Regions from separate parts of the Mesorhizobium sp. M0522 genome, predicted to be linked through region 2. Evidence: riboswitches for the same ligand, from Rfam matches in the RefSeq annotation. Region 2 holds a riboswitch; the other holds the start of a gene.
The links. A riboswitch is a leader RNA that binds a small molecule or an ion and turns the genes downstream of it on or off. The one in region 2 is predicted to bind thiamine pyrophosphate.
Positions count from the first base shown of each region.

Region 1: it holds a riboswitch for thiamine pyrophosphate, as region 2 does, so the genes downstream of both, thiB (thiamine ABC transporter substrate binding subunit) here and thiC (phosphomethylpyrimidine synthase ThiC) in region 2, are expected to answer to the same signal.

Region 1 covers NZ_JAMYQW010000001.1:383,364-398,312, reverse strand. The annotation lists gene NKI58_RS02045 (ABC-F family ATP-binding cassette domain-containing protein) at 1-495, opposite strand, end outside; gene NKI58_RS02040 (thiamine diphosphokinase) at 511-1,155, opposite strand; TPP riboswitch at 1,283-1,397, shown strand; gene thiB (thiamine ABC transporter substrate binding subunit) at 1,441-2,454, shown strand; gene thiP (thiamine/thiamine pyrophosphate ABC transporter permease) at 2,700-4,319, shown strand; gene thiQ (thiamine ABC transporter ATP-binding protein) at 4,316-5,107, shown strand; gene NKI58_RS02020 (M48 family metalloprotease) at 5,362-6,831, shown strand; gene NKI58_RS02015 (RNA polymerase factor sigma-32) at 6,845-7,702, opposite strand; gene NKI58_RS02010 (amino acid ABC transporter substrate-binding protein) at 8,028-8,801, shown strand; gene NKI58_RS02005 (ABC transporter permease subunit) at 8,924-9,604, shown strand; gene NKI58_RS02000 (amino acid ABC transporter ATP-binding protein) at 9,601-10,371, shown strand; gene NKI58_RS01995 (CarD family transcriptional regulator) at 10,450-11,031, opposite strand; gene fdxA (ferredoxin FdxA) at 11,400-11,738, opposite strand; gene NKI58_RS01985 (RNA-binding S4 domain-containing protein) at 11,887-12,273, opposite strand; gene NKI58_RS01980 (helicase-related protein) at 12,286-14,949, opposite strand, start outside.
Region 2 covers NZ_JAMYQW010000016.1:118,546-133,494, forward strand. The annotation lists gene NKI58_RS18730 (ADP-ribosylglycohydrolase family protein) at 1-955, opposite strand, end outside; gene NKI58_RS18735 (GntR family transcriptional regulator) at 983-1,708, opposite strand; gene NKI58_RS18740 (hydroxymethylpyrimidine/phosphomethylpyrimidine kinase) at 2,559-3,353, opposite strand; gene NKI58_RS18745 (thiamine phosphate synthase) at 3,323-3,928, opposite strand; gene NKI58_RS18750 (thiazole synthase) at 3,925-4,698, opposite strand; gene thiS (sulfur carrier protein ThiS) at 4,701-4,898, opposite strand; gene thiO (glycine oxidase ThiO) at 4,867-5,868, opposite strand; gene thiC (phosphomethylpyrimidine synthase ThiC) at 5,865-7,700, opposite strand; TPP riboswitch at 7,805-7,921, opposite strand; gene NKI58_RS18770 (Fic family protein) at 8,104-9,648, opposite strand; gene NKI58_RS18775 (YybH family protein) at 10,800-11,255, shown strand; gene NKI58_RS18780 (conjugal transfer protein TraG) at 11,774-13,771, shown strand; gene NKI58_RS18785 (CopG family transcriptional regulator) at 13,755-14,210, shown strand; gene NKI58_RS18790 (hypothetical protein) at 14,456-14,632, shown strand.

The DNA.
Region 1 (14,949 bases), on a different contig from region 2:
GGTGCGGGCAAGCTCCTCCTCCAGCCATTCGATGACCGAAAGGTCAAGATGATTGGTCGGCTCATCGAGGAGGAGAATGTCGGGCTCCGGCGCCATGACGCGGGCGAGGGCGGCGCGCCGCGCCTCGCCGCCGGAGAGGTCGTTCGGCCGTTCCTCGCCGGTCAGGCCGAGATGCTCCATCAGATAGGTGGCGCGGTAGGGATCGTCGGCCGGCCCGAGCCCCGCCTCGACATAGGCGCGGACAGTCGCAAAGCCGTCCATGTCGGGCATTTGCGGCAAGTAGCGCACGGTCGCCGAAGGCTGGCGGAAGACTTCGCCGTCCTGCGGTTCGATCAGCCCGGCGGCGATCTTGAGGAGCGTCGACTTGCCAGAGCCGTTGCGGCCGACCAGGGCGATCTTGTCGCCAGCAGAGGCCGTCAGGGCGGCACCGTCGAGCAGCGGCGTGCCGCCAAAGGTCAGCTTTATCCCGTCGAGATTGAGAATTGGCGGCGCCATGTCGGCTTTCTGGGCTCAGCTTTCCGGAAGAGGATAGGGATGTGCGAGCAGCAGCACGCGGCCGCTGGCCAGCGCGATTTCCAACCGGCCCCTGACCTCGTTGGAAATGGTCAGCGACGAGCCGAACGCAACCTCGACATGGTCGAGCGGCCATTTGGCACCGGTGACGCTCAGGCCGGCGAGATCGGAGAAGCCGAGCACCGAAAACAGCGTGCCGTCGGCATAGTCGAAGCCAGTCTTTCCCGGCAGCAAGGGAATGCCTTCCTGTGCGCCGCTGGTCAAAAGCACTTCCGTCCCGCCTTCCGCCAGCCGGACGCTTAGCGCCAGATGCAGGAAGATGTGGTCGGTGCGTTTGCCGCCGAAGGCGCCTGCGAGCACAAGGCTTGTCGCACCGCGTTCGAGCGCGGCGGCGATAGCGAGTTCACCGTCGGTCTTGTCCTTTTCAGCGGGAAACACCTGCCGTGGCACGGCGGCCAGATCTTCCGGCAAATCGGCAGGCACCGAATCGAAATCGCCGACCCAGAGTTCCGGCCTCAGGCCCAGCATACGGGCATGGCCGATGCCGGAGTCGGCAGCGATGACACGCGAGCCTTCGACCTGGCGGTCGAGCAGCGGCGTGCGGATGAGATCGCCGCCAAGCAGGATGGTGAATGTGCTCATATCTCGTGGCCCTTACCAGCCCTGCCCCGGAAACGGAAGATGAAACGGCAGACGAAACGGAAGGCTGGGCTTTGGATGCCCGGCAAACTTCCGCTTGCGCAGCACTTCGGCCGGGCCTATGTGTCGCAACGCTCTAACGGGGTGCCGGACGCGATTTTCGCGGACCGGCTGAGAGGCAAGACTGCCAACCCGCTGAACCTGATCCGGTTTGTACCGGCGGAGGGATTAGACGTTTCGGACAGCCCGACGCCTCAATTCCTTTCAACGCGAACGAAGGAGGCGCCGATGCGCAGTTTTTTCCACTCTCTTGTCTCAATTGTCCTGCTTGCGGCATCCGCGCTCGCCTTGCCAGGGCAGGCATCGGCACAGGATAGACTGACGGTCTATACCTATGAAAGCTTCACCGCCGATTGGGGTCCGGGACCGGCGGTGAAGAAGGCCTTCGAGGCCGAATGCAGTTGCGTCGTCGAATTCGTCTCGGTCGCCGACGGCGTGGCGCTGCTCAACCGTGTGAAGCTGGAAGGCGCCGCGACCAAGGCCGATATCGTACTTGGCCTCGATACCAATTTGACGGCGGATGCCAAGGCAACCGGCCTGTTTTCGCCGCATGGCGCAATATCGGGCGTCAGTGTGCCGGGCGGCTGGAGCGACGATATTTTCGTGCCGTTCGACTATGGCTATTTCGCCGTCGTCTACGATACCGAAAAACTGACGAGCCCGCCGAAGAGCCTCAGGGAATTGGTCGAGGGCGATGCCGGAGAGAAGATCGTCATCCAGGATCCGCGCACCTCGACGCCGGGCCTTGGCCTGCTGCTGTGGGTCAAGTCGGTCTATGGCGACAAGGCGCCGGAAGCCTGGGCCAAACTCAAGGCGAAGGTGCTGACGGTAACGCCGGGCTGGAGCGAGGCCTACGGCCTGTTCACCAAGGGCGAGGCGCCGATGGTGCTGTCCTACACCACCTCGCCGGCCTACCACATGGTCGCCGAAAACACCGAGCGCTACCAGGCGGCGTCCTTCGAGGAGGGCGAATATCTGCAGATCGAGGTTGCGGGGATCACCACCAAGGGTGCGAAGAACCCGCTGGCAGAAAAGTTCATTGCCTTCATGACCGGACCGAAATTCCAGGATGTCATTCCCGAAACCAACTGGATGTTCCCGGCCGGCAAAACCGACAAGCCGCTCAACCCGGCGTTCGACAAGCTGGTCAAGCCGACCAAGACCTTGCTGTTCAGCCCGGAAGACGTCGCGGCCAACCGCAAGGCCTGGGTCGATGAGTGGCTTGCGGCGATGAGCAAGTAGGGCTCAAGCCTCGTCGGATGTTTACGCCAAGCCACCCCCCTCTGGCCTGCCGGCCATCTCCCCCTCAAGGGGGGAGATCGGCAGCTTTGTCGCCTCTCCTCGTCCTGCCACTTGTGAGATTGGCGAAGGCGGCTGAGTGCGCAATCTCCCCCCTTGAGGGGGAGATGGCCGGCAGGCCAGAGAGGGGTGGGCTCGGCCATTGTCAGGTATTTCCTTCGATCAACGCCTGTCTCGGGTAGCGCGACATGCGTACGCGTCATCCGGCCGATCCCCGCGTCACCGCCGGCATCGTCGCGCTCGCTGCCATCGCGCTGCTTATCGGCGGAGCATTCGCCGGGCTCCTCGTCGAAGCTACGCGCGACCTGTCCGGCGCCGCTTCCGCCTTCGATTCCTATCTCCTGCGTGTTGCCCGCTTCACGCTCTGGCAGGCTCTGTTGTCGACCCTGCTCTCCGTCGCACCGGCGCTGTTCGTCGCGCGCGCCCTGTCGCGGCATCCGCGTTTTTTCGGGCGAGGCTTCATCCTCCAGCTTTTCGCCGTGCCGCTGGCGCTGCCGGCCATTGTTGCCGCACTCGGTGTCTTGGCACTCTATGGCCGCGCCGGGTATTTCGCCGGCACGCTCGGCGCGATTGGCGGGCAGAGCTGGCCCGGCATCTATGGCCTGTCGGGCATTCTCGTCGCCCACGTCTTCTTCAACCTGCCGCTGGCGACGCGGCTGTTCCTGGAAGCGCTGCAGACCGTGCCGGCCGACCAATGGCGGCTGGCGAGCCAGCTTGGCATGGGGGCTGCGCCGGCCTTCCGGCTGATCGAATGGCCGCCGCTGCGTGCGGCCTTGCCGGGCGTTGCCGGGCTCGTTTTCATGCTGTGCATCACCTCCTTCACCATCGTGCTTACGCTCGGCGGCGGACCCAGAGCGACGACGCTGGAGGTTGCCATCTACCAGGCGCTGCGTTTCGACTTCGACCCGGCGCGGGCTGTGACGCTGACCCTGCTGCAGATTGCCCTGACCTTCGTCGTCGTGCTGGCCTTGACGCGGCTCGGCGCCAATATGGTCGGGGATGCCAATCTGCCGGTGGCGCCGCGCCGGTATTTTTCAGCCGGTGCGGCCGAGACCGTGCTGAACGCATTGGCGATCGGGCTCGCACTGCTGTTTGTCGCCGGGCCGATGGCGGCCACGTTGGCAGCCGGGCTTGGCGCCGATCTCGGCCGCCTGGCCGGCGAGAGCGCGGTGCGGCAAGCGACGGCGACCAGTGCCGTGCTCTCCCTCCTATCGGCGCTGCTCTCTGTGGCGTTGTCGCTGTCGCTGGTCGTGGCGCGCCGGGCGCTGGCGCTCACCCGGCGGCAGGGCCGGCGGACACTGCTCGAACATCTGGCCGACACCGGTGCGGGGTTCGTCCTGGTGGTGCCGCCCATCGTCATCGGCGCCGGCTGGTTCCTGCTCTTGCGCACCGTCGGCGATGTCTTTGCGATCGCCCCTGTCATGGTCGTTACGGTCAATGCGGTGATGGCGATGCCGTTCGCCATCCGCGCCATTCGCCCTGCCTATGACGCGGCGAGCGAACGCCACGAACGGCTCTGCGCACAGCTTGGTATCTTGGGCTGGAACCGGTTGCGGCTGGTCGACTGGCCGTCGCTGCGGCGGCCGCTCGCCACCGGCTTCGCGTTCGCCATGGCGCTGTCGCTCGGCGATCTCGGCGTCATTGCGCTATTCGGCAGCGATTCCGTGCAGACCTTGCCCTATCTGCTGCTGGCGCGCATGGGCAGTTACCGCACCGAGGATGCGGCCGGCCTGGCGCTGCTGCTCGGCCTTGTCTGCCTGGCGCTGGTGTTGGCCGCAGACTGGCTGGGAAGGAGGGAGAAATCATGATGCCGATCAGCCCGGAACGGTCCATTTCCGTCGAAAAAGGCGCGGCCGTGCGGCTCGATAATGTCTCGTTCAGCTATGGTGAAACGCCGCTTATATTCGATGTTGATTTCCCGGCGTCGGAAATCACCGCCATCATGGGGCCGAGCGGTTCGGGAAAGTCGACGCTGCTCAATCTGGTGGCCGGCTTCGAGACGCCGCGGTCGGGCCGCGTGCTGATCGGCGGCGCCGACGTCAGCACTGCGCCGCCATCAGCGCGGCCGGTATCGATGGTGTTCCAGGAAAACAACCTGTTTGCCCATCTTTCCCTCGAGCAGAATGTCGGGCTCGGCCGCTCGCCTTCGCTCAGGCTGAGCGACGCTGACCGCGCCGCAATCGCCGCAGCGCTGAAGCGCGTCGGCCTTGCCGGCAAGGAAAGCCGGCTGCCGCGCGAACTCTCGGGCGGCGAGCGGCAGCGCGTCGCGCTCGCCCGTGTCCTGGTGCGCGACCGGCCGGTGTTGTTGCTCGACGAGCCGTTCGCTTCGCTCGGACCGGCACTGCGCGACGACATGCTCGACCTGGTGGCCGACGTCCATTCGGAGCAGCGCATGACGGTGCTATTCGTCACGCACCAGCCGGACGATGCGCGCCGTATCGGCCAAAACATGATTTTCCTGGATGGTGGCACGGTTGCCGCGACGGGCACCGCGGCCGATTTTTTCGTCGGGGCTGGACCGGAGGCATTCCGACGTTATATCGGCTCGGGTCCGTTTGCGGTTGGATCACGAGATGTTGCCCGGAAGGGGACATAATTTATGGTCAAACCGGCGGAAGGCGAAGCGGCGCTTGCTTGCCATGGTCGAGGTAGTGTGGCTAGGTCCGCCAGGAGCTGGTCCGGCTTAGACCGTGATTTGCCCTTGCTGCCTCGTATCTGTCGGACGCACGAAGGACGCCGTAGCTCTTGATTTTGCGCGTGATGCTTTCCGGAAATCGCGCCCGATTTTCGCGGTCACGTCCCAGGACTTGAAAGGAAGCCGATCTGCCGACCGGCATCGACAATCGGAGGGTGAAACCGCTGGCGCGCTTTCTGGCGCTGGCCGGTCTCGCCGTGGCGCTGGCAAGCTGCCAGATGTTCACGCCTCCCGACGTGCAGGAATCAGGCTTTCAGCCCTCAGACAAGCCGATCACGGTCGACAATGTCGCCGCCAACGGCAAGCTCGCTCAACTGGCGAAGGCGCAGCACCCGCGCATCCTCGCCACCTATGGCGGCGAGTATTCCGACCCCAAGCTCGAGCGCATGGTGGCCAAGATCGTCGGCAGACTGACCGTGGTGTCGGCCAACCCGACCCAGACCTACCGCATCACCATCCTCAACTCGCCCAACGTCAATGCCTTCGCCCTGCCGGGCGGCTATCTCTACATCACCCGCGGGCTGCTGGCGCTGGCCAACGATTCGGCCGAGCTTGCCGCCGTCATTGCGCATGAGATGGGCCACGTTACGGCCAACCACGGCCTGCAGCGGCAGCAGCTGGAAGCCGAGGAGGGGTTGGCGACCAAGGTCGTTTCGGATGTGCTCGGCGACAACCCGACGGCCAAGGCGGCGCTGATCCGCGGCAAGCTGAGGCTGGCCCAGTTCTCGCGCAATCAGGAGCTGGAGGCCGACGCCATCGGCATCAAGTCGATCGGCGAAGCCGGTTTCGACCCCTACGCCGCCGGCCGCTTCCTGCAGTCGATGTCGGCCTATACCGATTTCCGCTCAATCAGTGGCGCTACCGACGCCAGCCTCGACTTCCTGGCGACGCACCCCAACACGCCGCAGCGTATAGACCTCGCGCAGCGCCACGCCCGCCAGTTCGGCGCGCCCGGTGTCGGGTCGCGCGACCGCGATTCATTTCTTGCCGGCGTAGACGGGCTGCTTTACGGCGACACGCCGGAGGAAGGCTATGTGCGCGGCGAAACCTTCCTGCATCCTGGCCTCGGCGTGTCGTTCTCGGTGCCCAACGGCTTCATCATCGACAATTCGGCGGCGGCGGTGACGGCGACCGGCCCGGGTGACATGGCGATCCGCTTCGACGGCGTTTCGATCGACAAGAACCGCTCGCTGACCGACTACATCCGGAGCGGTTGGGTTGCCGGCCTCGACGACAGCAGCGTGCGCCAGGAGACGATCAACGGCAACGAAGCGGCAACCGCGCATGCCGGCGCCGATGGCTGGCAATTCGATATTGCGGTGATCCGCGCCGGCGGCCAGGTCTACCGCTTGCTGACCGCGGCACCTTCGGCCAGCACCTCGCTGAGCACGGTGGCGCGCTCGGTCAGCGGCTCGTTCCGCATCCTGAGTGCTGCCGAGAAGGCGGCGTTGAAGCCACTGCGTATCCGCATCGTCACGGTGCAACCCGGCCAGACAATGGGCTCCCTGGCCGCACAGATGGTCGGCGTCGACCGCAAGCTGGATTTGTTCAGGGTGCTCAACGCGCTGTCGCCGGGTGCCGCGGTTTCGGCCGGCGACAAGGTCAAGATCGTCACCGACAAATAGCAGCCGACGCGATTCAGGCTGCGAGAAATTCCGGATTCTGCTTTACCAGCGCCGCCTTGAGCTTTTCCATGGCGCGCGCCTCGATCTGCCGGACACGTTCCTTGGAGATGCCGAGCGTCTCGCCGAGCGCTTCGAGCGTCGCGCCCTCGTCGCTCAGCCGGCGTTCCTCGATAATCCTGAGCTCGCGCGCATTGAGAGCGCCGAGTGCCGTCTTCAGCCAGACAGAGCGGCGTTCGACGTCGATCGTATCGCCGACGACCTCATCGGGCAGCGGGTCATCCGAAACCAGGAACTCCATCCGCTCGGTTGCGCCCGCATCGTCGGCTAGCGGTGTGTTGAGCGAGCTGTCCGGCGCCGAAAGGCGGGAATCCATCATCGCCACATCGGCCTCCGATACCCCGAGAGCCGCCGACACTTCGCGGTAGAGCGTGGCATTCGACATCTGCTCGGCGCCGTTTGCCAGGCGGGCGCGCAGACGCCGCAGGTTGAAGAACAGCGCCTTTTGCGCCGAGCTAGTGCCGCCGCGCACGATCGACCAGTTGCGCAGGATATAGTCCTGCATCGAGGCGCGAATCCACCAAGTCGCGTAGGTCGAGAACCGGACCTCGCGCTCGGGCTCGAAACGGGCCGCTGCCTCCAGCAGCCCGACATGGCCTTCCTGGATCAGGTCGCCCAGCGGAAGGCCGTAGTGGCGAAACCGCGACGCCATGGAAATGACCAACCGCATATGCGCGACGGTGATGCGGTGCAGCGCGTGCTGGTCATTGTTTTCCTTCCAGCGCAGCGCCAGGAGATGCTCTTCGTCACGTTCCAGATAAGGGGCTTTCATCGCCGCGCGAACCATGGTCCGTCCTGCACTGTCTTCCATCATGCCGCGCTCCTGCTCCAGGCGTTGCGGTGCGATCGAATCGTGAGTTGGCGCCGATGGTTGAAATGGCGGCGCCGCGCCCTACAACAGCGAAGAACGTGCCATGCGGGGGAATGTTCCCCCGGACTGTCATGTCGATTGCGCTGTTCCAGGCGATTCGCCACCGGCCTTGACTCAGCCGGATGGCGCCCGGAGATGCTGGTTGAGAATTGGATTTCAAGGGCGCGAGATTTTTGAAATTTAGTTTCTTATTCTGGCATCGCGCATCTGTCATTTTCCGGCACTCGCAATGACGCCGGACATCGGCCGAGGACGGGATCACAGAAAAATGAAATGGCTCAAATCGCTCATCATCGCCGGAACGCTGCAGGTTCTGGCCATCGCCGCCGGTCACGCCGGCGCCAATCTCGACCAGATCAAGCAGTCCGGCGTCTTCAAGGTCGGCACGGAAGGAACCTATGCGCCCTTCACCTATCATGATGCTTCCGGCGCGCTGGTTGGCTTCGACGTCGAGATCGCGCGGGCCATCGCCGAGCGCCTCGGCGTCAAAGCCCAGTTCCTCGAAGGCAAATGGGACGGGCTGATCGCCGGTCTCGATGCCAACCGCTACGATGCCGTCATCAACGAGGTCGGCATCACCGAGGCGCGCAAGGCCAAATATGATTTCTCCGATCCTTACATCGCCTCCAAGGCGGTGCTGATCGTGCGCGGCGACAACACCGACATCAAGGGTTTCGCCGATCTCAAGGGCAAGAAGGCGGCGCAGTCGTTGACCTCGAATTTCGGCAAGCTGGCTGAAACCAACGGCGCCGAGCTCGTCGGCACCGACGGCTTCGACCAGTCGATCCAGCTGCTTCTTACCGGCCGCGCCGACGCCACCATCAACGACAGCCTGTCCTTCCTCGACTTCAAGAAGCACAAGCCCGACGCCAATGTGAAGATTGCCGCGCAGGAAGAAAACGCCGACTATTCCGGCGTCATCGTACGCAAGGGCGATCCGGAACTGGTGGCCGCCATCAATAAGGCGCTGGCCGACATCAAGGCCGACGGCACCTACCAGAAAATCGCCGACACCTATTTCGGCCAGGACGTTTCGAAGTAAAACGGCTTTCTCGTGTGGGCCGAACGCCGGCCCGCGTCGTTCATATCGCGGCGAGCTGTCTTTTGACGGCCCGCCGCTTTCGCGTGATATGAGCGACGGCAATCTGGCAAGGAGGAGCCTTCGTGCCGCACTGGCTGCAATTGATGCTGGAATCCCTGCCTACGCTGCTGTGGGCTGCACTGATCTTCACCGTGCCGTTGACGCTGCTGTCGTTTGCATTCGGTCTTGTCCTAGGCCTGGTTGTGGCGCTTGTCCGGCTGTTCGGTCCCAAACCGCTGGTCGCCGTGGTCCGCTTCTACGTCTGGATCTTCCGCGGCACGCCGCTTCTCGTGCAACTGTTCCTTATCTTCTACGGCCTGCCATCGGTCGGCATCCTGCTCGACGCCTTTCCGGCAGCACTGATCGGCTTCACCTTGAACATCGGTGCTTATTCGTCGGAAATCATCCGCGCCGTCATCGGTTCGGTGCCCAAGGGCCAGTGGGAAGCGGCCTATTCGATCGGCATGACCTGGGCCCAGGCAATGCGGCGCACCATTCTTCCACAGGCGGGGCGCGTCGCCGTGCCGCCGCTGTCCAACACCTTCATCTCGCTGGTCAAGGACACTTCGCTCGCCGCCGCCATCACCGTGCCGGAGATGTTCCAGGCAGCGCAGCGCATCGTCGCCACCACCTATGAGCCGCTGATCCTCTATGTCGAGGCAGCGGCCCTCTATCTGGCCATGAGCTCCGTGCTGTCGGCCTTGCAGGCGCGGCTGGAAACGCGGCTCAACCGTTATGGCGGCTTCCTGGAGGCGCGCGCATGATCGGCCTCACCAACATCGAAAAGCGTTTCGGCGACAATTTGGTGCTGAAGAGCGTGACCGTCACCATCGAGGAAGGCAGCGTCACGGCGCTTGTCGGGCCGTCGGGCGGAGGGAAGAGCACGCTTTTGCGCTGCATCAACCTGCTCGAGCTGCCGACTTCAGGCACGGTACGGATCGGCGACGATGCACTCGAATTCCACCCCGGCGGCAGGGTCTCGACCAGGGATATCCAGCGACTGCGGCTGCAGACCGGCATGGTGTTCCAGAATTTCCAGTTGTTTCCGCATCGCACTGCGATCGAGAACATCATGGAGGGGCTGGTGACGGTGCTGAAATGGCCCGAGGAGAGGGCGCGCGAACGGGCGCTGGCCCTGCTCGAAAAGGTCGGCATGGCGCACAAGGCCGATGCCTGGCCGGCGACGCTGTCAGGTGGCCAGCAGCAGCGCGTGGCGATTGGCCGGGCTCTGGCGCCTTCGCCGAAAGTCCTGCTCTGCGACGAGCCGACCTCTGCACTCGATCCGGAACTGGCGCAGGAGGTGGTCGACGTGCTCGGCAAGCTCGCCAGCGAGGGCACGACCATGGTGATGGCGACGCATGATCTGCGGCTCGCCTCCAAGATCGCGCGGGAAGTGGTGCTCCTCGATGCCGGCAACATCGTCGAGCAAGGCCCGGCCGCGGTGCTGTTCAGCAACCCGGAACGCCAGCGGACCAAGCGGTTCATTGCCACGCTGAAGCACGAGGCGGAAAGGGAGGGCGGCGAAGGTTAGATATGCCCGTCGCCGGTCAGCTAAGACAAAAAAACCCGGCGCAAGGCCGGGTTTTTCTGAATTCGAAAGCAAAAAAGCTCAGGCGGCTTCTTCCTGCTCGGCTTCCTCGTTGTCGGCCTTGGCGCCGCGCTTCGGGCCCTTGTTGAGGTTCACCTCGATGAGGCGCACCGCTTCGGTCTCCGACATGCGGTTGACGGCCGCGATCTCGCGGGCCATGCGATCGAGCGCCGCCTCGTAGAGCTGGCGCTCGGAATAGGACTGCTCCGGCTGGTTATCGGCGCGGTAAAGGTCGCGCACCACTTCCGAGATCGAGATCAGATCGCCGGAGTTGATCTTGGCATCATATTCCTGGGCGCGGCGTGACCACATGGTGCGCTTGACGCGGGCGCGGCCCTGCACGACCTTCAGCGCGCGCTCGACATAATCCTCTTCCGACAGCTTGCGCATGCCGATCGAGGTCGCCTTGGCGACCGGCACCTTGAGGCGCATCTTGTCCTTCTGGAAGTCGATGACGAACAGCTCCAGCTTGTGGCCCGCGACTTCCTGCTCATCGATCGAGACGATCTGGCCGACACCATGCGCCGGATAGACGATGTACTCGCCGGTCTTGAAACCGTGGCGCGCTGCGGTGGACTTCTTCTGCGGGGTGATCGTTGCCATTACGCCCTGAACTCCTTGTTGTGGTACCGGCATCGTGCCGGCCCGAACTCGTGCGACCGGGGTGACCGGTCCTTAGCCACACAACGATGAACTCACCGGAAAGGCCAGGACCGGCAAATCGCAACATTGCGACCGCCTGCCCCAGATCGCTCTGGTCCGGATTGAGAAATTCACCTTTCAGTGATTTGGGGCGTTTGCGCCATAAGTCGACGTTGTGTCACCGGCATGTTTGGTTGATATAACACAAAAAGTCGGAAGAATCAAGGTTTTGCTGCACGCGCGAAGGCCACGCGCCGTCGCCGCCTGTCAAGGCAGTTAATGTATCACGTCTGTTACGCGGCGTCAGGCCGCCGCAGCCGGCAGGCTCGTCAGTCGCCTTCGCCGGGCTCGGCGGAGAAATATTTCTCGAACTTGCCAGTTTCGCCATCGAAATTTTTAGCGTCGGCCGGCGGCTCCTTCTTGGCGGTGATGTTGGGCCATTTGTCGGCATATTCGGTGTTGATCTGCAGCCATTTGTCGAGGCCCGACTCGGTGTCGGGCTTGATCGCGTCGGCCGGGCATTCCGGTTCACAGACGCCGCAATCGATGCACTCGTCCGGGTGGATGACGAGCATGTTCTCACCTTCGTAGAAGCAGTCGACCGGACAGACCTCGATGCAGTCCATGTATTTGCATTTTATGCAATTGTCGGTCACGACATAGGTCATTGGTCGGCTCCGGGACGTCCCATTTTATTGGGCTTTTTTGGTGAGGTAACGCCTTTGTCCGCTGGTGGCAAGGGCGGCCCCTGCCAGCGGTGCCGCGGTTTCCGGAATGAAATTCCGGAAGGCCGGCAAAGCGGGCGTTCGACCTTGCTCAATCGTCGCCGAGCAGGTGGTCGGTCTGGCGGCGTTCCTTCTTCGTCGGGCGACCGCTGCCGGCCTCGCGCAACGGCGGCACCGCATCCGGAAGCGCCTCGCCCTTGGGCGCGGGGGGCGGCGACATGTCCTCGTAGAGCAGGCGGGCCTCTTCGGCCGGGCCACGCCGTACGCCGGTGCCAAGGACTTTCCAGACGAAGATCCGCCGCTCCAGCGTGATGGTCAAAACGTCGCCCGGCCGGACCGTATCGGAGGCCTGCGCTGCTTTGTCGCGATTGATGCGGACGCGTCCGGCGACGACCAGCTTGGCTGCCAGCGTGCGCGATTTTACCGCGCGCGAGAAGAACAGCCACTTGTCGATGCGCTGGCGGGCATCAGTGACCATTGGACGAGCAGCCTACTTCTTCAGCTGGTCGCGCAACGCGGCGAGCTTGGCGAAGGGCGAGTCCGGATCGAAGCGGACCGGGCGTTCCTCACGCGGCTTTGGCTGGAAGGCGGGCTTTGCGCCTTGGGCGCCGCCTTTGCCGTCCTGTCGGCCAGCCTTCCAGTCGGGCCGGTTTTCGCGCCGGTCCGGGCGTTCACCTTGCGGCTTGCCGGCGCGCTGTTCTGCCGCCTCGCCTTGCGGCCTGGGCTTGAACTTGCTGCGATCGAAGCGCGGCTTGCCGGCGCCGTCGCGCTGGTCGTGGCGCCCCTGACGGGCGGGCCGGTCGCCCGGCGTCGGTTGCCCGCCGGCATCTGCCGGCGCATCGCTGCGGCTGTCCGGCCCAGCTTGACCATTGCGCGCGCGATTGTCCCGATGATTGTCCCGGGGGCGGTTGTCATGCTGGCGATGACGCGGGCGCTGGTCGAAACGACCCTGCCGCCATAACAGGACAGGTTTTGGCTCCTCCGCTTCTGGAGCAGCTTCGCCGGAGACGGCTTCCGCCGTCGCTGCAGGTTCGGCCGGCGATGCTTCCGTAGTGTCGGAAACCGGCGGTTCTGCCGATGCCGCAGCCTCAGTTTCCGCCCCAAGTTCCGCCCTTGGCTCGGCCGCTGGTTCCGCAGGCGCTTCAGCAGTCGCCTCCGCGGCGGGCCGGGTCTCTTGCGTGACTTCTGCCGCAGCTTCAGGGGCTGGAGCTTCCGCGACAGGCTCTGCCGTCGCTTCGGTCACAGCTTCGGCCGCCGCCTCCGCAACAGGAGCCGCATCCGACACAGGTTCCGAAGCCTCCGCCGGCGGCTCTGCCGCGGCAGATGCTTCCGCCATCCTCGCCTGCTCGACTCGCGCAGCCTCTTCCGCCGCCTGCTTTGCAGCGGCAGCTTCACGCGCGGCATTGTCCTGTGCTTCGAGCCGCGCCTTGACCTCGGCCGCCGGTTTGGCATCGGCGCGATAGCCGAGTCCCTTCAGGATTTCTTCCATGTCGTCGGCGGTGGCGCCGAGAATCGACATCATCGGCGGCGTCACCATGAAGGACTGGCCGTCATAGGCGCCGTCGGGGCGAGGGCCGAGGCCCGGCTTCCAGTTGGTCGCCGGCCGGATCAGGTCGGCCAGCCGTTCGAGAATATCGACGCGTACAGCACGCCGGCCAAGATTGCGGTAGCCGGCAAGCTTGTAGAAGGTCTTGTCGAAGGTCGGATCGATGACCACCGAGGTGCGGCCGGAGGCCAGTGCGTGAACGACATCGCCGAAGCCGGGCTTGTCCTTGCCGTCGTTTCTCAGCGCCCACAGCAGCGTTATCAGCCCGGCCGGCGCCGGTTTGATCAGCGCCGGCACGAAGACATGGTAGGCGCCGAAGCGCACTCCGAGACGGCGAAGCGCCGCGCGGCCTTCCTGGTCGAGGGATTTCATCTCGTCGGCGATGTCGCGACGGTTGATGAGGCCGAGATGCTCGACAAGCTGGAAAGCGATGCCGCGGCCGATGCCGGTGATCTGCTCGGCATTCTTGAGATCGACCAGCGGCTTCAGCAGGGATTCGATCTGGAAATTGACGAAGCGCTCGGCGCGCGCCGCAACCTTGTCGCGGGCCGGGCCGGTGAGTTGCTCGTCGGCCAGCAGAACGAGACGCGGCTTCAAAGCGTCTTCGCCGGCAACCAACGTGCCGATCGGGGCGCCGATCCAGCGCAGCGTGCCATCCGAACCCAGCGCGATGTCGCCATTGGCCGAGGCGCCAAAGCGCTCGGCCCGCGCCTCGAACTCGGCGGCAAGCGCCTTCTGCGCCGCCGCCCGCACCGCCTTGGCGTCTTCACCGCCGGCACTCTGGTCGGCGGTGAAGCGGAAACCTTGCAACTCGCCGACGTGATGGCCTTCGACGAGGACGGTTCCGGTTGGGCTGATTTCGGCTTCAGGCATCGTGTTTTCTCTAAGGCGCCGCATGAGGACGGAAGTCCTGCGGTCTACAAAACGTTTCGTCAACCGCTCATGCAGCGCATCCGACAATCTGTCTTCGATTTCGCGCGTCTTTTCCTGCCAGTGTGCCCGATCGGCCAGCCAGCCGGGCCGGTTGGAGACGAAGGTCCATGTGCGGATCTGGGCAATCCTGTGCGATAGCGTGTCGATGTCGCCTTCGGTGGTGTCGGCACGGCGCACCTGCTCGGCCATGTAGTTCTCGTCGACATGGCCGTGCCTGGCAAGGTCCATGTAGATGGAGGCGATCAAGTCGGCGTGCTGGGCCGGCGCGATCTTCCTGTAGTCGGGCAGCGCGCAGGCTTCCCACAGCAGCGCCACGCGCCTGGCATCGGTGGTGAGTGCCCGGACGTCCTCGTCGCGCGATAGATGCTCGAGCGCCTGCGCGTCTACTGCCGGCAGCGCGCGCGTCAGGCCTTCGACCGGGGCGTTGGTCTCGATCGAGCGCTTCAGCGCATCGAGGTTGGCGAAATCGAAATGCGCGGTGCGCCATTGCAGTACTTTCACCGGGTCGAAATCATGCGCCTCGATTTTGTTGACCAGTTCATCATCCAGCGGATCGACCTGGCCGGTGACACCGAAGGTGCCGTCGCGCAGATGCCGGCCGGCGCGGCCGGCAATCTGGCCGAGCTCGGCCGCCGTCAGGTTGCGGTACTGGTAGCCGTCGAATTTGCGATTCTG
Region 2 (14,949 bases):
GCGCGCCAACCGCCGCAATGTCGATGCCCTTGAGGTCTGCAATGCGGTTCTGAGGCAGTCGGGAAAAGCCGGTGCAGGCGCCGGCCATGCCGGTCGCGATGGCGCCGATCGTATCGGTGTCGCCACCGAGATTGGCACTGATGACCGCCGCTTGCCAGGGATCATCGCCGGCGACTTCCAGCACGGCGAATGCAGCCGGAACGGACTCCTGACTGGCGACGCCGGTGCCGACCAGATCGGTGATCAGCCGGATCGCGTCCTTCGTCGCCTTGCCGCGCACAAGCTCCTGCGCCCACCCAATGCGGGCGGCAATGTCACCGCCGGTCACCCAATAGCCGAGTGCTGCTCCGCACCTCGCCGCGGCGATGGCGCTGTCGGAAGCGGCGCGCCAGTCGCCGCCGGCGACGCCGCAGCTGACGGCCGCCGCAACGGCGGCTGCGGCCGCAATGGCAACCGAGGTGTTGTGCGTGGCCCGGCAGGTCTCGGCAACTTTGGCGACCAGCGCGTCCAGCGGCTCTGGCGGCATCATGATGCCGACCGGCGCAATGCGCATGGCCGCACCATTTGTGTCGCCGCTGCGCCCCGCTTCCTCGGCCGGCACGCCATTGTTGATGGCGTCGATGGCGCGTTTGGTCGATGGTCCCAGCAGATCGTAGCTGCCGCGCGCTTTGACGTCGCGCTCCCAGTCGAGCAGCGCGTTGACCCACCGCGCATGATCGAAGCGGTTACCGGATTCGACCAGGATACGGCCAAGCAGAAGCGCCTGTTCGGTGTCGTCGGTGATCGTTCCAGCGGGAAGCCCCTTCGACACCGGATGGTCGGCGAAAGGAGCAATGAAGCCCTCTACATGGGCGTAGAGTTCGGCAATCCGGGCCGGCGACAAAAGCTGCGTCGGCATGCCCAGCGCATCCCCCAGTGCCCCGCCGACAAGCGCCCCCATGGCCCGATCAGTCATATTCCCGGTGTTGTCGTCCGGCATCACTCAGAACCTCATATGCAGCGCAAAATGCGCCGGGTTGAGCAGGCTGGTCACATATTCGATCGGCCGGTCATCGGCGGCGCGGGTCAACCGGCGACCGCGAAGGAACGGCGTGCCTTGCGGGCAACCGAGGATTGCAGAGTCCTCGGCGTTGAGCATTTCGATGCCGACCCATTCCTCGCCATGGTCGGGAATGAGGCCGGCGCCGCGCAGCGTCTGGTGCAGCGAGCCTTCGCGCAGCCCGCGTAACGGCACGTCCTCCAGTTCCGGCGACAATGGCAGGCGGCTGCGCTCGATGGAGATGGCGTGGCCGTCGCTGGCATTGGTGCGCACCCGGTCGACAGCGATGAAAAACGGGTTTTCTATACCAAGCCGTGCGGCAAGATCGGGATCCTCGATCACCTCGAGCCGCAGCGTCCGCGTCTCTGCATTGGCGCCGGCATTGGCGAGCGCCCGCGACCAACCGATGGAGTCATCAACGGGCTTGCCATCGAAGGTGACGAAAGAGCCGATGCCGACTTTGGTGGTGATCAGCCCGCGGCTGGACAGTTCCTCGAGGCCTTTGCGGACGGTGTTGCGGCTGACGGAGAAACGATGGACGAGCTCGTTCTCGCTTTGCAGCCGGTCGCCGAAGCCGAGAACACCGGAGCGGATTTCATGTTCGAGAACGGTGGCGATCTGTTCGGGCTTGCCCGTGCCGGGAGACAGTTGAACCGAGCGTCGCTTCATATGGGTACCTGTTCAGTGAGCCTGTATAATCCTGTTCATATCACGGCAGGCTTGTCAACGAGTGCCGCATGGAGCTGCTATCGGGCTTGATTAGGCGTCGCGACGAGCAGTCGCCGGTTCCGTCGTCGTGGGACCTGGCGTCCAGCGCCAGCTCCGCATCATCGGCAACATAGCGGGCGTTGCGGTAGTCGCGAATGAAGCTGATCCGACCTTCACACCACTCGAGCCACATAAAGTGGTTGGGTTCGCGTCGGCTCGGTCTCGAACACCGCGATCACCTCCCGGCCCTCGTGCCAAGCCGGCTTGAGCCACACGCCCTCGCTCTTAACGTGGTGAAGAACCTGCTGACGTCTGCTGAGCCTGAGCGAAGCGGATGCAAGGACGGATGAAGCTTCACTGTTTTTCGAAGCCGATAATCCCTTGAATGACAGGGATGGCCTGCATCGCTTGAGCACACCGGCGGTGACGATGAAATGGCCGTAAGACGGACAATGTTCATTCATTGTCGGAGGCAGTTCGTGATCCCGAGTCCGGTTCAACAGGACGGCCTAAGGAGCGTCAGCCTAGCGCCGCCGCAGCCGAGACGCGGGATCGACCGCTCCCGTCGAGGGGCGTCGTTTAGCAGGAGCTCGCGACCAAGGTGAATTCCAGGATCACAGTCGGATGTGGGGAAAGGATGCCACACAACGCACTAGATACGGCGCACGACGGCCGCCTCGCCATCGTTGATCTCGCGGTCGCCGCCTGGCGAGGGCGTCAAACTACTCCTGTCGAGTGAGGTGAATTAGGAGGGGAAATTACCAGCCCGGACCCGCGAGAGGCAGGCGTGTCTTTCGAGAGTTGGAAAATCTTACAAGTTTCGTCGGTCTGCTGCATTCTTCTTAAACATGGCCAAGACAAGCCGCTTGCTTTCGCGCACACTGTCTTCGAGCGGCTTCGCCTTCGCCAGATGCGCCGCAATCGCGCTAGCCAGCATGCAACCCGTCCCGCGCATTGATGCGACAAGACGAGGTGCGTCGAAGCGGATTGGTTCTTGATCGGAACGCAACAGAATATCGGTTGATCGAGGTCCTGATGCATGGCCCCCTTTGATCAGCAGGCCCGGCACGCCGGCTGCCAGCAATTTCCGTCCCAGTCTCACCGCGTCGCTCTCGTCGGCTGGCGGTTCCGCACCAACAAGGACCGCCAGCTCGAGGAGATTGGGGGTCACAAGGCAGCAAAGCGGCATCAGATCGCGCCTCATGGCAGCGATGGCACCTGCTTCCAGAAGCCCCCGGCCGGAGCTCGAGGCCAGCACCGGATCGAGCACTGCCGGCACCTGCGGATTTTCGCGTAGCACAGCCGCGACGGCAACGACGATCTCGGCCGTTGCGAGCATGCCGATCTTAATTACCGCCACCTTGTTGGCCTGCAGCGCGGCGCGCATCTGATCGGCCACAAGATCGGGCTGCGAAGGATGGATTTCCATCACGGCTTCGTGCGTCTGCACCGTCAGCGCTGTGACAGCCAGGCAGGTGCGCACGCCAATGGAAGCGATCGTCTCGATATCGCGTGCAATTCCAGCCCCACCGCTGGAGTCTGATCCGCCGACCACGAGCACATGCGGTTCTCGACTCAGCGCCATGGCTTTGTCTTTTCGATCCATTCTCGCGTGCGCGCTTCGGGATCGGCATTCAACGTGATGTCGGTGACCACCGCCGCGCTGTCCGCACCAGCCTCGAAGACACCGTCGAGCCGGTCGGGGTTGAGGCCGCCTATTGCGACCAATGGGATCGGTGCGACCCGGCGCTTCCACTCGCTGATCCGTTCGAGCCCTTGCGGCGCCCATTTCATCTGCTTCAGGATGGTGGGATAGATGGGGCCGAGCGCGATATAGTCGGGCTCGGCAGCGATAGCCGTTTCCAGTTCGAGATGATCGTGCGTGCTGAGCCCGAGCTTCAATCCGGCGTACTTAATCGCCAGCAGGTCGGCCGCAGCCAAATCCTCTTGGCCGAGATGGACGAAGTCGCAGCCTTCCTCGATTGCCGTGCGCCAATGGTCGTTGACGATCAGTTGGCAACCATGGACCGCGCAGACGCCGTTCGCGCGGCGGATTTCCGTCCGCAACGTGGCCTCGTCCCTATCCTTGATGCGCAACTGAACCAGCTTGACGCCAAGCGGCACCAGCCGTTCGATCCAGGCGGCGCTGTCGACGATCAGGTAGAAGGGGTCGAGCTTCATGAAAAAACTGCCCTGCCAATTGTCGGCGTCGACGGCACGGCGACGTCGCGCGGTTCGAGCATTCCCGAGTTGAAAGCTTCACGACCGGCCTCGACCGCCTTGCCGAACGCACGCGCCATGCCGACCGGATCGGCCGCCTTGGCGACCGCGGTGTTCAGGAGTACGGCGTCAAAGCCGAGCTCCATGACGGTTGCCGCGTGCGACGGCCGTCCGAGCCCCGCATCCACGATCAGCGGAACGCCTGGGAAATGTCCGCGCATCGAGCGCAGCGCCGTGATGTTGATCGGTCCGAGAGCGGAACCGATCGGCGCGCACCACGGCATCAAGACCTTGCAGCCCGCCGCAAGCAGCCGCTCGGCAACGACAAGGTCGTCGGTAGTATAGGGGAATACAGCAAAACCGTCCTCGCACAGGATGCGGGCGGCTTCGACCAGACCGAACACATCCGGCTGCAGGGTGTCGTGGTTGCCGATCACTTCGAGCTTGACCCAGCTCGTACCGAAGACTTCGCGCGCCATTTTCGCAGTCGTGACCGCTTCCTTGACGGAGTGGCAGCCAGCAGTGTTGGGCAGGATTCTGACGCCGAGCGAGCGGATCAACGACCAGAATTTTTCGCCGGCCCTGCCGCCTGCCATTTCACGGCGCAAGGAGACGGTCAGCACCGACGTGCCCGACGCCTTGACCGCATCGGAAAGGATAGCCGGCGAAGGATATTGAGCCGTGCCGAGAAGCAGGCGGGAGGGAAGCGTCGTCCCGAGAAGATCGAACATGGCTAGCCTCCCTGCATGGGCGAGAGGATTTCGATCCGGTCGCCGTCGTTCAATTGGAATTCCGCCCGGCTGGCTTTGTGCACGAGGTCGTTGTTGACGGCGGTCGCGAGCCAATCGCCCTCATAGTCAAGCGCGGCAAGCAGCTCGGCCAGCGTGGTGGCGGCAACCTCATGCACTTTGCCGTTGACCATCAGTTTCATGAGCAAGCTCCTTGGTTCCGTCTTGATTGAAAACCAGGTCGGCAGCCTGGCGCGCCATGGCGGGAGCCAGGAGAAAACCGTGACGATAGAGCCCGTTGATCGCGATGATCTCACCGTTCGTTTCGGCGCGCGGCAAATTGTCGGGAAAGGCTGGACGGACGCCAACACCGGTTTCAACGATCTCGGCCTCGCCAAAGGCCGGATGGAGGGCATAGGCGGTACCCAGCAGCTCCAACATGGAGCGCGCCGTAACCGGTCCGGCGGACTGGCTTTCAATCATCGTCGCACCAACCATGAAACGGTGGTCGGTGCGCGGCACTGCATAGAGTGGAAAGCGCGGATGCAGCAGCCTGACCGGGCGCGACAGCGAGGTATCAGGGGTGCGCAGGATGAGCATTTCGCCGCGAACGCCGCGCAACCTGTCATCGGCGGCTGCCATTCCCGTGCAATCGATCTGACGATCGAAACCAAAAACATGCTGGGCGTCGGCGCCGAAGTGGAATTCGACACCCATGGCCGCGAGCTTGTCATGAAGCGCTGCCATCGCCTGGCGCGGATCGAGATGGCCCTCATCGGGAAAGAGCAATCCGCGGCGGAAGCGGCCGGCTAAGTCGGGCTCCAGCAAGGCAATTTCATCTTCCTCGACGCGCCGATAGCCCGTCGTGCGGCTGGCGAACCGGTCGAGCTCGCCCGCATCGCGCGGCGCGGCCACGACCAGCGTTCCGGTCCGCGTCACCTGGCCGGGCGTTGCGGCATCCCACCAGTCGGCGGCACCGCGCCCGAGATCCAGCACCGGCTGCTCGGCGCTTTCGCGCTCGCACCATGGCGCCAACATGCCGCCGGCGAACCACGACGCATTGCCCCCAAGGCCAGGCCTTGTCTCGGCAACGGAAACCGCCGCGCCGCGTGCGGCGAGCTCGAAGGCGGCGGTGAGGCCGGCAACGCCGGCCCCTTTGACCAGCACCTTCATGATGGCTCATGCGCCTGTGGCGAAAGCGGTGCGCCGGTCTCGTCCGCCGGCACGTAGAGATCGCCGCCCTCGCGGTATTTCGCCGCCATCGCCGCCATGCCCTCCTTCTGCGCTTCGGCGCGGATGTCGTGGGAAATTCGCATCGAGCAGAATTTCGGTCCGCACATCGAGCAGAAATGCGCCAGCTTGTGCGCCTCCTTGGGCAAGGTTTGATCGTGGAAGGACCGCGCTGTTTCGGGATCGAGCGACAGGTTGAACTGGTCCTCCCAGCGGAACTCGAATCTGGCCCGCGACAGCGCGTCGTCGCGGATCTTCGCCGCCGGGTGACCCTTCGCCAGGTCGGCGGCATGCGCCGCGATCTTGTAGGTGATCACGCCGGTCTTGACGTCGTTGCGATCGGGAAGGCCGAGATGTTCCTTGGGCGTGACGTAGCAGAGCATGGCGGTGCCGAACCAACCGATCATCGCCGCGCCGATGCCGGAGGTGATGTGGTCGTAGCCCGGCGCGATGTCGGTCGTCAGCGGGCCAAGCGTATAGAACGGCGCCTCGCCGCAAACGGCGAGTTGCTTGTCCATGTTCTGCTTGATCTTGTGCATCGGCACGTGGCCAGGCCCCTCGATCATCACCTGGCAATCCTTCGCCCAGGCGATCTTCGTCAGCTCGCCAAGCGTTTCCAGCTCGGCGAACTGCGCCGCATCGTTGGCATCGGCGATCGAGCCGGGACGAAGGCCGTCGCCGAGCGAGAAGGAGACGTCATAGGCGCGGCAGATGTCGCAGATCTCCGCGAAGTGCTCGTAGAGGAAGCTTTCCCGGTGATGGTGCAGGCACCATTTTGCCATGATCGAGCCGCCGCGCGAGACGATACCCGTGACCCGGTCAACGGTCAGTGGGATGTAATGCAGCCGCACGCCGGCATGGATGGTGAAATAGTCAACGCCCTGTTCGGCCTGTTCGATCAGCGTGTCGCGGTACACCTCCCAGGTCAGATCCTCGGCAATGCCGCCAACCTTCTCGAGCGCCTGGTAGAGCGGCACCGTGCCGATCGGCACCGGCGAGTTGCGGACGATCCAGTCGCGGATGTTGTGGATGTTGCGGCCGGTCGACAGGTCCATCACCGTATCGGCGCCCCAGCGGATCGCCCAGACCATCTTTTCGACCTCTTCGGCCATCGAGGAGGTGACAGCGGAGTTGCCGATATTGGCATTGATCTTGACCAGGAAATTGCGGCCGATGATCATCGGCTCGCTCTCTGGGTGGTTAATGTTGGCGGGAATGATTGCGCGTCCGCGCGCCACCTCATCACGCACGAAATCCGGCGTGACGAAATCGGGCAGTGTCGCGCCGAAAGCCTCGCCGTCGCGCTCAAGCTTGCCGTGCAGGATCTCGCGACCAAGGTTCTCGCGGATGGCGGCGAACTCCATTTCGGGTGTGATGATGCCGGCGCGCGCATAGGTAAGCTGAGTCACCGCCTTGCCTGACTTGGCCCTCAGCGGCCGGTTACGGACTGGAAACTCCGGCGTCAGGCGCTCGCCTGCGGCGAATCCGTTGTCTTCCGGCCGCACGTGGCGGCCGTCATAGGCTTCGACATCGCCCCGCGCCGTAATCCATTCGTGGCGAAGCCGGGCAAGGCCGTTTTCGATGCTGGTTTCGACAGTCGGGTCTGTATAGGGGCCGGACGGATCGTAGACGGTGACGGGCGGTTCGCCGGCCGTCGGATGGACGGAGATTTCGCGCATCGGTACCCTGATCTGCGGGTGGATGGCACCGGGCTTGTGGATTTTTCGTGAGGCGGGCAGCGGTCCCGTCGAGACGGCGGGGGTGAGGGCATTCATCTTGAGGCTCCTTTGCTCGTTGCATTGGAGACCCAGTTCTGTGCCGGGAGGATGAAAAGACGCTTCTGTCGACCTGCCGAAACAGGATCTCGGGCGTAAACTCCCGCAAAGCGCTTGCACCGTCCCTACGCCAGTATGAACTGGATCAGGTTCAACGGGTCACTGCGCCGCGAATGCCAGCAGTATCTCAGCCCCTTGCCGGGACTCCCCTGGTGAATGCGTGAGGTTGGACGGGACGGCTCCGGTTTGTCAAGCGCGTTCTGGCCGCGGCTGATCGGCCGCCGGTCAGACCGTGCGGAAAAAATCGTGCATGTCTCGGCGACAAGTCAAGCGTCGGAGATGAAGGCAGGGACAAGGGAATCGCAAACCGTCGGACTAAAAATCGATCCTGATGATCACACCTTCAATGGGGACCAAAGGTTTGCGCGTAGATCGCCTCGATTCTTCCTACCTCGTCATTGGTCAGCGCGGCGAATTCCTTTTCGCGCGCGCGGTTCGATAGATGTCCATCATTCTGGTGAAGAAAACGGAAGAGCAGATCGATCAACCGCTCGGGCATGTCGATAAAGGCGTCCACCTGCTGCCGGAACTGATCGTAGCGCTGCAGAAATGCGGTTTCCTCGGGAAGGTCCCGTTCGATCGTCCGCTGAACGCAGGCATAGAGGAATTCGGCGTGCGGGGTTGCATCGAAGAACCGGTAGAAATCACCGGTGTCATTCAGCACCCGGACGTTGAATTGCGGCGTCGGTTCCCATTCCACCAACGGCAGAAGGCGCTGCGAATAGCTCTCGAGCACGCCCCTGTACTCGTTGATCTGGTCCAGGATCGCGGCCGAGACGGGAAAGACAACTCCCGGCGGATTGAAGCCGCGCATGGCAAGGACGTGGTGGATTAGGTAGCGGTGAATGCGGCCGTTTCCGTCCTCGAACGGGTGAATGTAGACAAAGCCGAAGGCGAGGATTGCGGCGGCTACGACTGCATCAAGGTTTTGCGCGGGGCCCTGATCGAACGCCGCCATTCCATCAATTAGCCGCGGCAGGTCCTCGGGCCGAGCGCTGATGTGATCGGGCAAGGGCGTGCCGTTGTCTCGGTCATGCTCACCGACGAAACCTCCTTCTTTTCGGAAGCCAAGTCTTACGAAACGGGCGTCGCCAAGTACAATTCTTTGCAGACGCAGCAGCTCATCGCGATTGATCGGCCAGCGGCCGGATTCGCCGATGGCGCGGCCCCAGCGCTGGATGCGATCTTGCGGCGGGTGCTCGCCCTCGATCGCATAGCTTGATCGCGAGTCTTTGAGCAAAAGAAAGGCGGCGGTCCGAGCAAGAAGGTCGCGCGGCACGTCCGCTACGATTGCCTCCGCGCGCCGCGGTAGTTCAAGGCCGATGAATTTTTCGAGAATCTTGGTGCGGAACACCAGAGGGCAGAACTCACGCGTGCCGGGGAGATTGTCCCTTACGCGGTAGCGCGAAGCGGTCTTGTCGGGTCCCGGCCACTGCAGCTCGGGATCGACAACCGGAATGTATCGTCCGGCCTTCGCGTCCGGCAGATCGATACGCGCGCCCCTCAGCCATTCATATAAAAACCAGATGCGTCGGGCATAACTGCCGGTCGGGCTTTCACGGACCAGCGCCTCGATCGGCGCGGGACCGGTCACTTGGAACAGCCGCTTGAGGACGGCAAGGTTCAGTCCCTCGTACTTGAGCGCAAAGGTCAGGTGGCCTTCGAGGGTAGGATTTGGGGCATGGCGGGGGGTCATGATCCGCCAGCCATCCCGTTCGGTAATGCGATGATGCTCGCCCGTGGCGAACAACCTACGGGGCAAGGGCACGGCGAGCCTGTAGGCTCCGATCAGGGCGCTGTACCCGGCCGGGGTCGCCGTTTCAGGAAGGCGGATTTCCTGAAAAACGGTAACAGGACCTGAAAATTGGTGCTGTTGCACCGCAGGCATGAAAAGCGAATCCTTCCATCGAATTTTGGTTAGTTCGAGCCAAAACCTATGAAAAATGACCCTATCCCATGAAAATTGATGCCACAAGACAAATTTTCCGAAAACCGATTCTAAGACGGTGCTGAAGTCGATCAAGCAAGAACTCCGCCACCGGCTCAAGGAAGCGACTTCAGACAAAAAGGTGAGTCCAGGAACCGCCATTCGCCCGTCTGTTAGTCACGAGGCCGGCACGGATGGCCCGCCTTACGTCGAGCCGGATTGCTCGAGGAGCAGCGCGCCGTTCGGGGCTCACTCATAGAGCGCTCCGGCGCGCGATCCCGATTTGATAGCCGCGATCACGCTCGCGACTGATCTTGGTGACGTGGCGGCGTCGGAGTAGAAAAGTGATGCAGGATCTCGGTGGCGTCGTGTGTGTGTGTGTGTGTGACCTGAAATGAGTTCTCTACGGTATGGGGGGCGGCACGCAGCGCGCGCGTCTTCTCGGCAAACAGATCGACGAAGCGGCACCGAAGGGAAGTTCCCGGCATTCATTCTCGCCATCGCTGCCCCAATTTGCCGACCGGACTGCCGATCGATCTCGGCCAATACCTTGCGCGCGCAAGGGCCGAAGCTGAACTGGGCGGCACCTGCTCATTCGGGAGCTAACTCATGCTTGGCGCGCTAGCCCGAGAGAGCTGTGCCTGATCGAATGCGTGAAATCGTAGCTCGGGGTGGAGAGGCTGACGCGGTCATCTGTCACCCGCCTTCGGGCTGTAACGGAAAGCGCGACATCGTCTCCAATGCTCGTTCCCCACGTCGAGGGCCCAGCGGCTTGGCTGCGGGGGGACTGTCAGCTAGTGGCCGCTGGGCCTTGACGACCAGCGAGCGTAAGAGGAGGCCCTGTGCTGGCTGACGAAAACTTGCGAGCAAAGCCGCGGAAAAGCATCATTCGAACGAATTCTTTCGTCGAGACGAGGAGGCAGTGAGCGGTAGCCGCCGCTTTGAAGCTCTCCGGCAGCTGCTACGCTGGTCGTTCAGAGGGTCGCAGCTGCGCTTGCGCCGTCATATCAGATAAGTCTAATATAATCCGCGCCTGGCCATCGAACGCCGCGGCGCCCTCGGGTCGGCGCTATTCATCGGGTGGGCATGTCGGGCACGCAAGGGAGGACGAAATGAGACTGGTTCAGTCATTTGCATTTGCTGCTGTGCTGCTTCTTTCGTCTGCATTGTCTGCGGCCCCCCACTCGGCTCGTGAGGACATCGAAGCGGCGTTGGTAAAATTCATGGACGCCTTCAACAGCGGAAACGCAGCAGCGGTAGGTCAAATGTATACCGACGATGCCGCCCTGCTGCCACCCGACGGCAAACGCATCGATGACCGCAAGGGCGTGGAAGAATTCTGGCAGGGCGCAATCAAGGCCGGGATGAAGAATCTCACCCTGAAGGCGCTGGAAGTGGAAGGGAGCGGGAATCTCGCCTACGAAGTTGGCGCATTTACGCTCAGTGTGCCGAGCAAAGGCGGTGCCCCTTCCACCGTTGCGGGCAAGTACATTGTCGTTTGGAAAAAAGGGGACGACGGGACATGGCGCCTGCATCGGGACATCTGGAACTTAGGTGCGGCCGAATAGATTCCGCGACCCGTGAGGCCGGCGCGGCTTGCAACAGTTCCAACGAAAGTCCATGGCAATAGTTGATGTGACTGAATTGATTAACAAAATTGAACAGACTTGATGGGTCTGCTCATCGAGTCGGCTCTGGATCTATCGCGCTACCGATCAGGGAGGCGGTAAGATTCGAGCTCAGCACAACGGCTGACCACCACTTGCCGGGACTAGAGTGTTCTCCGGCTCGGCGCGCCGCTGAGGACTCTTGTTCATTTGGTCATGCGCAATCCGTGGTTCCCCAAGAACCCGTCCATCTCGTCGAATGCCATCTGAGCCGAGACAACTAACTATCATTGGGCAAGTAGCGGCTCAACGGCTCCAGAAGAAAGCAGCCCCCCTATGCTCGTTCAACATTCGAGATCGCATCGGGCAAGTCTTTCCACGTCCGGGTACGCCATGCTGCTTCGACCGCCCCTTTTTTCTTGCGAATTTAGGAATTCGAGCTTTTCGGTTGTTCCGATCATCCATTTGGGAAACGACCGATGCCGGCAAGCAAGGTTTTATGGGGCCAGATCCTCACCGCCTTTCTGATCGTCGTCGCGACAACATGGGGAGCAACACAGTGGACGGCAGGGCGGCTCGGCTTTCAAAGCCAACTCGGTCCGCCGTGGTTCGAATTGGCTGGACAGCCCGTTTACCCGCCGCCAGCCTTTTTCTGGTGGTGGTTTTTCTACGACGCCTACGCGCCGAAGGTCTTCCTGGAGGGCGCGGCGATTGCGGCGAGCGGAAGCCTCATGGCTATCGTCGCAGCGATCGGGATGTCGCTGTGGCGGGCGCGCGAGGCAAAGGATACCACGACTTACGGCTCGGCGCGCTGGGCGACGCGAGACGAAATCAAGGCCGCTGGGATGATCGGTCAGGATGGGGTGATCCTGGGTATGTTGGGCCGACACTATCTGCGCCACGACGGTCCGGAACACGTGCTATGTTTCGCACCGACCCGAAGCGGCAAAGGCGTCGGCCTGGTCGTACCGTCACTACTGACCTGGCCGGGTTCGGCAATCGTCCACGACATCAAAGGCGAAAACTGGGAACTGACGGCCGGATGGCGGGCTCGTTTCGGCCAGGTGCTTCTGTTCGACCCGACCAATGCTGGATCCGCAGCCTACAATCCTCTGCTGGAGGTGCGACGGGGCGAGTGGGAAGTTCGAGATGTGCAGAACGTGGCGGATGTCCTGGTCGACCCAGAAGGCACATTGGAACGCCGCAACCACTGGGAGAAGACCAGCCATGCGTTGCTGGTCGGCGCAATACTGCACGTGCTCTATGCGGAGAAAGACAAGACCCTCGCAGGCGTGGCGAACTTCCTTTCCGATCCAGAGCGGCCAATCGAGGCAACGCTGCGCGCCATGATGCTGACGCGGCATTTGGGTGATGCAGGCCCGCATCCCGTCGTGGCGTCGGCTGCTCGGGAACTGCTTAACAAGTCCGAGAACGAGCGTTCCGGCGTGCTCTCGACGGCCATGAGTTTTCTGGGCCTCTACCGCGATCCAGTTGTGGCCAAGGTGACGTCATGCTGTGACTGGCGGATCGCAGACCTTGTCGAGGAGGCACGGCCGACGACGCTCTATCTGGTCGTGCCGCCATCGGACATCAGTCGCACAAAGCCGCTGATGCGACTCGTGCTTAACCAGATCGGCCGCAGGCTCGCCGAAGATCTTCACGCGAAGGATCACCGGCAGCGTCTTTTGATGCTGCTGGACGAGTTTCCCGCGCTCGGCAGGCTCGATTTCTTCGAAAGCGCGCTGGCCTTCATGGCCGGGTATGGCATCAAGTCGTTCCTGATTGCACAATCGCTCAATCAGATCGAGAAGGCCTACGGACCGAACAATTCCATCCTCGACAATTGTCATGTGCGGGTGAGCTTCGCCACGAATGACGAGAGGACGGCCAAGCGCGTCTCAGACTCTCTGGGGACCGCGACCGAGTTGCGCGCCATGAAAAACTATGCGGGGCACAGATTGTCGCCCTGGCTCGGGCATCTGATGGTGTCGCGGCAGGAAACGGCGCGTGCACTGATGACGCCGGGCGAGATCATGCAGCTGCCGCCTACCGAGGCGATCATTATGATCTCGGGCCAGTTCCCAATCCGTGCGAAGAAGGCACGCTACTTTGCCGACCCGCGTCTTGCCGAGCGTGTCTTGCCGCCACCAAGGACCGGAGGGACAACGCAGAACGCTCGCTCTGACGACTGGACCAACACGACACTTCTTGCTGAGCCGGAAGGCAAATCTCGCAAGCTGAGGCTTGCCAGGGATCAGCAGGACGAGGATCCGGCCAATGGCGGCATTCGCCGCCAGCCCGAGCTTCCCGAACACGAAGACATCGCGCCGGAACGAACGCCACGCTGCGACGATGAGTTCGACCTCGACAGGGACGAGCCCGACGATGACGCCGTTCGTCGCCGCAGTGTCGATCAAGCCATGAGACGCGCAGCTCGTCAGGCCGCCCTTGACCCCAATGATGGCATTGAGCTTTGAGCGCATGAAGAACGCCAAGAAAAAACGTCTCTCTGCCTATCTTGATCCTGACGTGATGAACGCGCTGGCAGACTACGCGGAGCGGCGCGAGGCCTCGCTGTCACTGGTTGCCGAGGCTGCGCTCGCGTCGTTCCTGTCGCCGGATGCCGAAGAGCGAAAGCAAGCCGCGATCACTCGACGCCTCGACCAGATCGATCGACGTGTGCAGCGTGTCGAACGCGACGTCGGAATTGCTATTGAGACGCTCGCATTGTTCGTCCGGTTTTGGCTCAATTCGACCCCAGCCTTGCCGGAATCCGCTCAGGCCGAAGCCCGCGCGAAGGGTTTGCAGCGCTACGACAATTTCGTCGATGCGCTCGGTCGCCGGCTCAGCAAAGGACCAAGGCTCAGGCAAGAAATAGCCGACGATGTCCCGCCAGCGCCGCCAGCGACTGGATGACCTGCCGGCAAGACAGTGCGCTTCAACAGCCCAACCCCAGTGCCCGATTTCCGAGCTATTTTGCGCAGCTGATGCCCATCAGATCACCTTTCATCGGAGCGGCGGGCCTCGGCAAGGTTATTGCCAGCGAAACCGGACATCGGGCCACGATCGATGCCCAGGGCTTCTTCTTAGGCGCAGTAACTTTGAAATAAATCCTGCCGGCAGGCGTTCCAGCATGGCGGGCGGCGTTGCCGGAGGACCCAATGCCCGACGAATACAATGACATCGTCATCCCCCAAGACCACGATGCATCGCCACTTCGGGAGGAGGAGTATTTCGTCCTCTGCCCGGCGTGCGGCCAGGCGTTCGACATCAGGTGTATGGCAGAGGCGCTTCATCACAACGACCTGGGCCACGAGCCCTACGACCTTGACTCGTAGGCAGTTACCGACGAACGTCGAGCCTGGTCGAGACCCACACCGAGGGTAAGTTCTCGCTCATCTGGCCGGCGTTGCCGTCTGATCGGCTTACAACGAATCCCCGTCGCAAGGGCGGAGCTTCGCCGGCGCGCTATGTCGTGACAGATACCTTGCGGCCTTTCAGCGACGACTTGATTGCCGATGCGGTCGCGGCCGTCACCGACGGGGTTGTTGACCCAGGGGAGGGCGCTTACTCCACCGCAACCATGTCGCCCAGTTCCGTCGCGACGCTCCGAAGCAGACCTGTTGCCGGCATCGGGGTCCGGGACGAACATGTG